DNA from 3 places in the Bradyrhizobium ferriligni genome. Region 1 is predicted to be linked to each of the others. Evidence: predicted binding sites of a transcription regulator. Region 1 holds the regulator's gene; each other region holds the start of a gene.
The links. Region 1 encodes PhoB, which activates phosphate uptake and scavenging genes when phosphate is short. Its sites were predicted from a motif close to TGTCATNNANCTGTCAT; they were not measured.
Positions count from the first base shown of each region.

Region 2: AC1VNY_RS40795 (alkaline phosphatase) is a predicted target of PhoB. The motif match lies at 2,131-2,147, and genes of this name have one in related genera.
Region 3: ppk2 (polyphosphate kinase 2) is a predicted target of PhoB. The motif match lies at 1,841-1,857, and genes of this name have one in related genera.

Region 1 is NZ_JBXEJO010000018.1:55,870-59,484, forward strand. It holds gene AC1VNY_RS13065 (GcrA family cell cycle regulator) at 106-618, shown strand; gene phoB (phosphate regulon transcriptional regulator PhoB) at 877-1,587, opposite strand; gene phoU (phosphate signaling complex protein PhoU) at 1,734-2,450, opposite strand; gene pstB (phosphate ABC transporter ATP-binding protein PstB) at 2,557-3,375, opposite strand; gene pstA (phosphate ABC transporter permease PstA) at 3,372-3,615, opposite strand, start outside.
Region 2 is NZ_JBXEJO010000121.1:1,730-5,344, reverse strand. It holds gene argG (argininosuccinate synthase) at 1-885, shown strand, start outside; gene AC1VNY_RS40805 (TetR/AcrR family transcriptional regulator) at 1,046-1,633, opposite strand; gene AC1VNY_RS40800 (nuclear transport factor 2 family protein) at 1,729-2,094, shown strand; gene AC1VNY_RS40795 (alkaline phosphatase) at 2,205-3,615, shown strand, end outside.
Region 3 is NZ_JBXEJO010000015.1:15,971-19,585, reverse strand. It holds gene AC1VNY_RS11130 (transporter substrate-binding domain-containing protein) at 1-64, opposite strand, end outside; gene AC1VNY_RS11125 (DUF6294 family protein) at 236-658, opposite strand; gene ppk2 (polyphosphate kinase 2) at 812-1,675, opposite strand; partial or broken gene AC1VNY_RS11115 (fumarylacetoacetate hydrolase family protein) at 1,923-3,096, shown strand; gene AC1VNY_RS11110 (hypothetical protein) at 3,310-3,540, shown strand.

The sequences.
Region 1 (3,615 bases):
GCGCCCGGCGAGGGCTAAGGGATTCTGGCCGCAGGGATATTTGTCCAGATTGGCTCGCAGCGCCGCTCCAATGATTGGCCGGCGCTACGCGAAGGGAAGAATGCGATGACTGTATTGACCTGGTCCGACGATCGCGTCGAGCAGCTGAAGAAGCTCTGGGAGTCCGGCCTGTCGGCCAGCCAGATCGCGGCGGAACTTGGCAATGTGACGCGAAACGCCGTGATCGGCAAAGTGCATCGGCTCGGCCTCTCCGGCCGCGCCAAGGCACCCTCCACGGCCGCGCCGCGGCAGCGCAAGGCCCGCCCCGCCCAGCACATGATGCGGGTGGCGCGCCCGGTCTCGCGCGGCAACACCGCACTGGCGCACGCCTTCGAGGTCGAGATGGAGCCGGATCCGATCTCCTTCGACAATGTGGTGCCGATGAGCCAGCGGCTGTCGCTGCTCGAGCTCAACGAGGCCACCTGTCACTGGCCGGTCGGCGATCCCTCGAGCCCGGAATTCTTCTTCTGCGGCGGCAAGGCGCTCGCCGGCCTGCCCTATTGCGCGCATCACTCGCGCGTTGCCTACCAGCCCGCCGCCGATCGCCGCCGGCCGTCGGCGAAACCGCAGATCAAGTGAGCACTCGGGAAACCACGGAAGACCTGAAAAACAAATCCCCGCGAAAGCGGGGATTTTTTTGTGGCGCGCAGCCCGTTACATCACCGCCGTCGTCCCGGCGCAGGCCGGGACCCATAACCACGAATGCGTGTTGTTAGAAAGCCGTCCGGCCACGTGCCGATTACACCGGCCGCGGCGTATGGGTCCCGGCTCCCGTGCGCAATTGCGCACTAGGCCGGGACGACACCGTGCTGCGGGCTATGAATCCCGCAACGGCCGTTACGGCTGCGGCTCGGCCTTGGCAAAGCGGTCGTCGAGCGCGTAGCCGGCGCCGCGCACGGTGCGGATCGGATCCTGCTCGCGGCCGGGATTGAGCAGCTTGCGCAGGCGGCCGATGTGCACGTCGACGGTGCGTTCATCGATGTAGATGTCGCGGCCCCAGACGCTGTCGAGCAGCTGCTCGCGGCTGAACACGCGGCCGGGATGCTCGAGGAAGAATTCGAGCAGGCGATACTCGGTCGGCCCGAGATCGATCGGACGGCCGGAGCGCGCCACGCGGCGCTTCTCGCGGTCGAGCTCGATGTCGCCATAGGTCAGCACGGTCGCAAGCCGCTCGGGGCTCGCGCGGCGCAAGAGGCCCTTCACCCGCGCCAGCAGTTCCGGCACCGAGAACGGCTTGACGATGTAATCGTCAGCGCCGGTGGCAAGCCCGCGCACGCGCTCGCTTTCCTCGCCGCGCGCGGTCAGCATGATGATCGGAAGCTGCTTGGTCTCGGGCCGCGCCCGCAGGCGGCGGCACAGCTCGATGCCGGACAGGCCCGGCAGCATCCAGTCGAGCACCACGAGGTCGGGAACGCGCTCCTTCAGCCTCGTGTCGGCATCGTCGCCGCGCCCCACCGTCTCGACATCGTAGCCTTCCGCATCGAGGTTGTAGCGCAACAGCGTCGTCAGCGCTTCCTCGTCTTCGACTACCAGAATGCGTGCGCTCATCGGTTTAAGTTCTTTCTCTGTGGTGATCCGTTGCCCAGACGCAAACCGAAACGCTTAACTTCCTTGAGCATAGTTCCCGCGGAAACGATTTGTCGCGAGGATCGTCCAGTTTCACTCTTGCCGGTTCCGCGCTTGCCGATCATGCCTCAGTTGCCCGGCACCGTGGTGGCAAAAGTGGTCATGTCCCCCTTCGGGCGCTTGTCGGTGATCTGCTGGCCCTCGATCATGTAGAACACGGTCTCTGCGATATTGGTGGCGTGATCGCCGATCCGCTCGATGTTCTTGGCGCAGAACATCAGATGGATGCAGAACGAGATGTTGCGCGGATCTTCCATCATGTAGGTGAGCAGTTCGCGGAACAGCGAGGTGCAGATCGCATCGACCTCCTCGTCGCCCTTCCAGACGTTCATCGCCGCCGGCAGGTCGTGCGCGGCATAGGCGTCGAGCACCGACTTGACCTGCGACAGCACGAGGTCGGTCATGTGCTCGAGGCCGCGGATCAGCTTCAGCGGCTGGAAATCGCTCTCCAGCGCCGCGACGCGCTTGCCCATGTTCTTGGCGAGGTCGCCGATCCGCTCGAGGTCGGTGGCGACGCGCATCGCGCTGACGATCTCACGCAGGTCGATCGCCATCGGCTGGCGGCGCGCGATCGTCAGCACCGCGCGCTCTTCGATGTTGCGCTGCAGATTGTCGATCTCGATGTCGGCGGCGACCACGCGCTTGCCGAGCGCGACGTCGCGACGGATCAGCGCGTCGACCGACTCGGTAATCATCCGTTCGACCAGGCCGCCCATCTCGGCGACCAGGCGGGTCAACTCCTGCAGGTCGCTGTCGAATGCCTTGGCGGTATGTTCAGAAGCCATCGCTTGTCTCCCTCAACCATGTTCCCGGGGATCATGGTTTCGTGTCCTGAATTTTAGCATGACCTGATCGGAAAACCGGTTTCCACTTTTCCGGATCATGCGCCGGTCAACCGAACCGGCCGGTGATGTAGTCCTGGGTGCGCCGATCGCTCGGTGAGGTGAAGATCTTGTTGGTGTCGTCGAACTCGATCAGCTCGCCGAGATACATGAAGGCGGTCTTGTCGGAGACGCGCGCCGCCTGCTGCATGTTGTGGGTGACGATCGCGATCGTGTAGTCCTCGGAGAGCTCCTGGATCAGCTCCTCGACCTTGGCGGTCGAGATCGGGTCGAGCGCCGAGCACGGCTCGTCGAACAGGATCACCTCGGGGCGCACCGCCACGGTGCGCGCGATGCACAGGCGCTGCTGCTGGCCGCCGGAGAGCGACAGGCCGGAGGCGTTCAGCTTGTCCTTGACCTCGTTCCACAGCGCGCCGCCGCGCAGCGCCTTCTCGACCCGGTCGTCCATCTCGGACTTCGAGATCTTCTCGTAGAGGCGGATGCCGAAGGCGATGTTCTCGTAGATCGTCATCGGGAACGGCGTCGGCTTCTGGAACACCATGCCGACCCGCGCGCGCAGCAAGTTGAGGTCGAGCTTGGGGTCGAGAATGTTGGTCTGGTCCAGCATCAGCTGGCCGACCGCGCGCTGGCCCGGATAGAGGTCGTACATCCGGTTGAAGATGCGCAGCAGGGTCGACTTGCCGCAGCCGGACGGGCCGATGAACGCCGTGACGCGGTTGGTGCCGAGCGTCAGGTTGATGTTCTTCAGCGCGTGGTGCTCGCCGTAATAGAAGTTGAGGTTGCGCACCGTGACTTTCGGCGGCGCTTCCGGCAGCGGAACCTGGGGAACGTGGCCCGCGGCAGTCGTGGAGACGGAAAGCTCGGTCATTTTGCGGCCCTTTCGGCACCAAGGATACGCGCGCCGATATTCAACGCGAGCACGGTGAATGTGATGAGCAGCGCACCGCTCCACGCCAGCTCTTTCCAGTAGGCGTAGGGGCTCTGCACGAAGTTGTTGATGGTCACCGGCAGGTTGGCCATCGTCTTGGTCAGATCTAGGCTGAAGAACTGGTTCGACAGCGCGGTGAACAGCAGCGGCGCGGTCTCGCCGGCGACGCGGGCGGTCGCC
Region 2 (3,615 bases), on a different contig from region 1:
CGCATTTACAAACCCTGGCTCGACCAGCAGTTCATCGACGAGCTCGGCGGTCGCGCCGAGATGTCGGCGTTCATGACCGCGCAAGGCTTCGCCTACAAGATGAGCGCGGAAAAGGCCTATTCGACCGACAGCAATCTGCTCGGCGCGACGCATGAGGCCAAGGATCTCGAGAGCCTTGCGAGCGGCATCACCATCGTCAACCCGATCATGGGCGTGCCGTTCTGGCGCGCCGATTGCGACGTCAAGGCCGAGAAGGTCGTGGTGCGGTTCGAGGAAGGCCAGCCGGTCGCGCTGAACGGCAAGACGTTCGCCGATCCGGTCGCGCTGTTCCTCGAGGCCAATGCGATCGGCGGCCGCCACGGCCTCGGCATGAGCGACCAGATCGAGAACCGGATCATCGAGGCCAAGAGCCGCGGCATCTATGAGGCGCCGGGCATGGCGCTGCTGCACATCGCCTATGAGCGTCTCGTCACCGGCATCCACAATGAGGATACGATCGAGCAGTACCGCATCAGCGGCATGCGGCTCGGCCGCCTGCTCTATCAGGGCCGCTGGTTCGATTCGCAGGCCTTGATGCTGCGCGAGACCGCGCAGCGCTGGGTGGCGCGCGCCGTCACCGGCGAGGTGACGCTCGAGCTGCGCCGCGGCAACGACTACTCCATCCTCAACACCGAGAGCCCGAACCTGACCTATGCGCCGGAACGGCTCAGCATGGAGAAGGTCGAGGACGCCGCCTTCACGCCGGCCGACCGCATCGGCCAACTGACGATGCGCAACCTCGACATATCAGACACCCGTGCCAAGCTCGGTCTCTACAACAAGACCGGCCTCATCTCGAGCGGCGAAGGCGCGCAGATCTTCCAGCTCGAGAACGACAAGGATTGAGGCGGCAAACGTAAAACTCGGTGTCGTCCCGGCGAAAGCCGGGACCCATAACCACGACCATCAATCGCTGCGCAACGCTGGGGCCACAGCGCGCTTCGACAACGTTACCCTGTGGTAATGGGTCCCGGCCTTCGCCGGGACGACGTGGGAGAGAGTTCGCCTACCTCACCCTGAGCGCATCAAGCAGCGAGCGGAACGCGCGCGCGTAATCGGTACCGGTCTTGCCGATGTCCGGCCCCGCGGAGACCGCGACCGCCGCCTCCGTCACCGCGCCGAGCAGCAGCCGCGCCAGCGGCTCGATCGGCTGCCTGGCGATCACGCCGGCGTCCATCGCCGCTGTCAGCGCGCGTGGAAACTTGCCGCCGAAATGTTTCGCGTCGATCTCGCGCCAGCGTTCCCAGCCGAGCACGGCCGGACCATCGCGCAAGATGATCTGGCCGGTCGGGCCCTTCGAGCAGGCCGCGAAATAGCCCTGCGTGCCCGCCGCCATCGCCGCCAGCGGATCGTTCTCGGCGCGCGAGATGCGGTCGAGATCGGCGACGAGGTCGATTGACACCTGCTCGAACACCGCCTCGAACACCGCCTCCTTGGTCGCGAAGTGATGATAGACCGCGCCCTTGGCGACGCGCGCTCCAGCGGCGATGTCGTCCATCGTCGCAGCGGCAAAGCCGCGCTCGCCAAAAATGCGCCGTGCTGCCTTGACGATGGCGGCTCTGGTTTTCTCGCGCCGTTCGGCCTGGGTTGCCATGGCGCATCTCTAGCCCAGTTCCAGACGCAAGCCAATTGACTTACCGACTCTTGGTCGATAAATACCGACTATCAGTCGGTAACTGGAGAGTGCCCATGCCCTCGCTCAGGACGTTGCAAGCCTTCGCTGACACGGTGGAATCCAACGACCATGTCGGCGCGATCAGGAACTTCTATTCGGTGGATGCCCGCACCCAGGAGAATGACGGCCAGTGGCGGGTCGGCCGCGAGGCGCTGGCAGCGCGCGAGGCGGCGGTGCTGGCCGCGGTCGCCGGCGTCAAGACCACGCGGCTCGGGCCGCTCCTGCTCGACGGCGATCATTCGGCGATCTGCTGGCGCTTCGAATTCACCGGCAAGGACGGCAAGGTTCGCAGCATGGAGGAGGTCGCCTGGCAGACCTGGCGCGGCGAGGAGCTGGTCGAGGAGCGCTTCTTCTACGATCCGCAGCAGATGGCGCGCTGAAATCACGCCGGCCTTGCGGCAATACGCCCCGGCGCGCCTCATTGCGCCGTCATCCGCCGCTACTAGCCTCCGCTCCGATGCGCATGATGCGCAAGGGCGGAGCATCGATCATGATCAAGCAAGTTGCCGGTATGGCCGTCACGCTGGCGTTGTCGGCAGCGCCGGCGTTCGCCCAGACGATCTATCCGATCGATCGCGCCGATATCCTCGTCGGCGCCAAATTCGACTTCAAGGTCGAGCTTCCGGGGGTGGTCGATCAAGCCAAGCTCAAGGTCACGCTGAACGGCGCGGATTATGCCGCGGTGTTCGGCCAAGGCGGCACATTCACCGCGCGCGAGGCTGGCCGGGAGCAGACGGCGCTGTTGCTGCGCGATGTCTCGCTCGCCAAGCCCGGGCAGGTCGCCGTCGAAGTCAGCGACGGCACGCAGAGCCGGAAGGTGACCTGGACCGTCTACGACACCGGGGCACGCAAGGCCAGGAACGTGATTCTGTTTATCGGCGACGGGATGTCGCCGTCGCATCGCGTCGCCGCGCGAATCCTTTCCAAGGGAATTGCGGAGGGCAAGAGCCGCGGCAAGCTCGCGATCGACGACATGCCGCATATGGCGCTGGTCGCGACCGCGGGCTCGGACTCGATCATCACCGATTCGGCGAATGCCGCGAGCGCTTACGCCACCGGCCACAAGGCCGCGGTCAATGCGCTCGGCGTCTACGCCGATCGCACGCCCGATCCGCTCGACGATCCCAGGGTCGAGGCCATCGCGTGCCTCGCCAAGCGCCGGGCGGGCCTCGCCGTCGGCATCGTCACCAACACCGAGGTCGAGGATGCGACGCCGGCTGCGATGGTTGCGCATACCCGCCGCCGCGCCGCCTATGACGCGATCGTCGCGCAATATTTCGACGCGAAGCCCGACGTGCTGATGGGCGGCGGCTCCGCGAACTTCCTGCCGCAATCCTCGTCCGGGTCGAAACGCAAGGACGATATCGACTATCTCGCGCGCTTCCGCGACGCCGGCTATCCGGTCGCGACCACCGCAGGCGAGCTCGCCGCGCTCGCGGCCAAACCGGACACCCGCCAACTGCTCGGCCTGTTCGCCGCCGGCAACATGGACGGCGCGCTCGACCGCAAGTTCCTGAAGGGCGGTGGCGTCAGGAAATTCCCGGAGCAGCCGGACCTGACCGAGCAGGTTCAGGCCGCGCTCACGGTGCTGTCGAAACACGAGGCCGGTTTCTTCCTGATGGTCGAGTCCGGCCTGATCGACAAATACGCCCATCTGCTCGATATGGAGCGCGCGGCCTACGACACCATCATGCTCGACAATGCGGTGCGGCTGGCAAAGGCCTGGGCGAAAGCGCGCAACGACGACACACTGATCCTGGTCGTGGCCGATCACAATCATCCGAACAGCCTGGTCGGTACCATCAATGACGACATGGCGGCGACACCCAACGTGCCGCTGCGCGAGCGCGTCGGCGTCTACGAGAAAGCCGGGTTTCCGAATTATCCGGCGCCGGACGCCG
Region 3 (3,615 bases), on a different contig from region 1:
CGAGCGCATAGCGCAGCGCGTCGCGGCGATCTTCGGAGATTGTGATGTCGTCGGATTGAGTCAAGCGGGCCTCCCTGCACCAGATCGGGGAAGCCTAGCGTCGGTATCCGGTGCCAGCAAGTGCGCGCGCCTGCACCATTGGTAGGCGAGGCGAGGGCGCGGTTGCCTATGTTCTGGACTTACCTCTCCCGCTTGAGAGGGAGGTCGAATAAGCCGCGAACCGCGCCCTTAGGGGTTAGCAACGATAGGTCATGTTCGCCCCTGTGACCGAAGAAAAGAAAACGGCGGGGAAGCTCAGTTCGGCTACCCAATCGAGCACTTGGTTGTCGGTCTGGGTTTCAGGGCTTGAAAGGTGTGGAAATTGAAAAAGCACCGTCCCGTGAATGTCTAAAAGAACGAGACGATCGATAACCCAAACATCACCGTCGTCGGTCGAGAAAAATTTTGCCAGCAATTCTGCTGTTCCGTCAGAACGAAGCCTGAGAGTGGGGCCGTTGTTCAGGGTGCCGTTCAAGAAGCCGGACAGCTTGCAATCGCCGTAACGAATAGGCGCGCTCCAGCTGAGGTCAAGGGTTTGGATGGCATGTGTCGCAACACCCTTATAGCTTTCTGGCTGGTCGGTCGCCGAGCTTTTGCTTTCAAGATGTTCTTTCAACATAGCGTACGCCTCCTTCTAGCCCGCGAATTGCGAGCAACCTCTGGTTTAGAGGGAGGGCGTAAAAGGACCAGTGAGCTGCCTCACAATCTACAATCGCGATTTAGTGATCCTCCCCCGCAAAGCAGGGGAGGACAGAGCGTGCACGTGCTCCGATCAATACCGTCCCGGCACGTACATCTCCGGCGGGATCGGACCGCGGTGATAGTCGGGGTTGCGCACCCGCGGCGGCAGCACCACCGGCTGGTGGGTGACCGTCTGATAGGGGATCTGGCTCAAGAGATGCGAGATGCAGTTGAGCCGGGCGCGCTTCTTGTCGACGGCATCGACAATCCACCACGGCGAGTCCTGCAGATGCGTGCGTTCCAGCATCGTCTCCTTGGCCTTGGTGTAGAGCTCCCAGCGGGTCCGCGCCTCGACGTCCATCGGGCTCAGCTTCCACTGCTTCAGCGGATCCTGGATCCGCATCGAGAAGCGGAACGCCTGTTCCTCGTCGGTGATCGAGAACCAGTATTTCAGGAGGACTGTGCCGGAGCGGATCAGCATGCGCTCGAAATCCGGCACCGAGTTGAAGAATTCCTCGTACTGCTCGTCGCTGCAGAACCCCATCACCTTCTCGACGCCGGCGCGGTTGTACCAGCTGCGGTCGAACAGCACGATCTCGCCGCCGGCCGGCAGATGCGAGACATAGCGCTGGAAGTACCATTGCGTGCGCTCGCGCTCGTTCGGCGCCGGCAGCGCCGCGATCCGGCAGACCCGCGGATTGAGCCGCTGGGTGATGCGCTTGATCACGCCGCCCTTGCCGGCGGAATCGCGGCCTTCGAACAGCACGACGACCTTCTTCTTCTCGTGCTGCACCCAATCCTGCAGCTTCACCAGTTCGGCCTGCAGGCGCAGCAATTCGCGGAAATAGAACTTGCGGTCGATCGACGGCTTGCCGGCGGCGCCGTCATGGTCGAGCTCGTCGAGCCTCATGTCGTCGAGCTCGAGCTCGAGTTCCTCGTCGAGGCTGTCGGCCATCTCCTGATGGACGCGGGCGCGCAAGGCTTCGTCGCGCAAGGCTTCATCCCGCAAGGCTTCATCCCGGGAGATTTCGTCGGTGAGGGCGGAGGTCGTCATGAAGGTCCGTCTTTCAGTGTGTTAGATGGATCGGACGGCAGCATTGACGGGCGATGTTACCCCTCTATGACAATGCCATGACCGCTGTTTCACGCCGCCGGGCGGACTGTGCTAACAAGCCGACAAAACCAAAAAGGGAGATGTGCCGATGATTTCGCTCACGCCAAAAGACGTCCTGCCGGAGGACGGCACCGCCGGCACGCTGGTCGGACGGGTCTGGCTGCCGCAGGCCTGCGGGCCGGCTGTCGTCGCGGTTCGGGCAGACGGGTGTGTTCGACGTCACGGCGCGGTTCCCGACGGTGAGCGCGCTCTGTGAGGAAAGCGATCCCGCGGCCGCGCTGCGCGCCACGCGCGGCGAGCGGATCGGCGATTTCGAGGCGATCCTCGCCAACACCCCGCCCGACGGCCGCGACAAGGCCAGGCCGCATCTGCTGGCGCCGGTCGATCTCCAGGTGCTGAAGGCCGCCGGCGTCACCTTCGCGATCTCGATGCTGGAGCGCGTGATCGAGGAGCGGGCGCGCGGCAATCCGTCCTCGGCGGACGCGATCCGCAAGGAGGTGGTGCGCCTGGTCGGCGACGATCTCTCCAAGCTGAAGCCCGGCTCCGAGCAGGCGATGAAACTGAAGCAGGTGCTGATCGATCAGAATGCCTGGAGCCAGTATCTCGAGGTCGGCATCGGTCCCGACGCCGAAGTGTTCACCAAGGCGCCGACGCTGTCCTCGGTCGGATCAGGCATGGATGCCGGGCTGCATCCGAAGTCGACCTGGAATAATCCGGAGCCGGAGGTCGTGCTTGTTGTCTCCGCCGCCGGCAAGATCGTCGGCGCCGCGCTCGGCAACGACGTCAATCTGCGCGACTTCGAGGGGCGCTCGGCGCTCTTGCTGTCGAAGGCCAAGGACAACAACGCCTCCTGCGCGATCGGCCCGCTGCTCCGGCTGTTCGACCAGACCTTCTCGCTCGAGGATGTCAGGAAGATGGATGTCGGCCTGACCGTGACGGGCGCAGACGGCTTCGTGCTCGAGGGCCATTCCTCGATCAGCAAGATCAGTCGCGATCCGACCGATCTGGTCGCCCAGACCATCGGCCCCGTGCATCAATATCCCGATGGATTTGCGCTGTTCCTCGGCACGATGTTCGCGCCGGTCAAGGATCGCGACGCCAAGGGCGAGGGTTTCACCCACAAGCGCGACGACATCGTCACCATCGCCGCGCCGCAGCTCGGCAAGCTGGTCAACCGGATGCGGGGCAGCGACGAGTGCGAGCCCTGGACCTTCGGCGTCGGCGCGCTGATGAAGAACCTCGCGCAGCGCAAGGTGCTGTGAGGAGCGGGACGGGACGGCTAGTCCACTACCTCGGCCGTTTCGTCGGCCATGTGCGGCCTGTCGCGTGGCGGCAGGTCGGCGCTGCGCTCGCATCCGGTGACGTTCAGCCGCCTCTTGCAGCGCGTTGAACGCGATGATGGTGACTGTGCCGAAGCGGCGGCATTGTCGAACATGTTCAGAAACTTGCGCGGCAGATCGACCGCGTGACGCAACTTGAGCGCGCTAAAACACGCGGAATTTGCCGCTTTTTCCTGGCTTTATGTGAACCAGTTCATCCTCGTTCGCGCCGGTCCGCTCCAGCATATTGGCTCGACGCGAACAGAAGGAGTCGCGGACATGAGCGAGCAGCCATCAAACGGAATGCCCGGTTGGCTCACCACCGACATGCTGGTCATTGCCGTCTCACTGGCCATCATCGTGATTGGGATTTGGATCGCGCCGTAGCCTGATTGTCGCGGCGAGGCCGTTCAGCCGGGCAGGGCGCCAACGCCAATCACTGAGTTGCCCGACGGCGCAAGC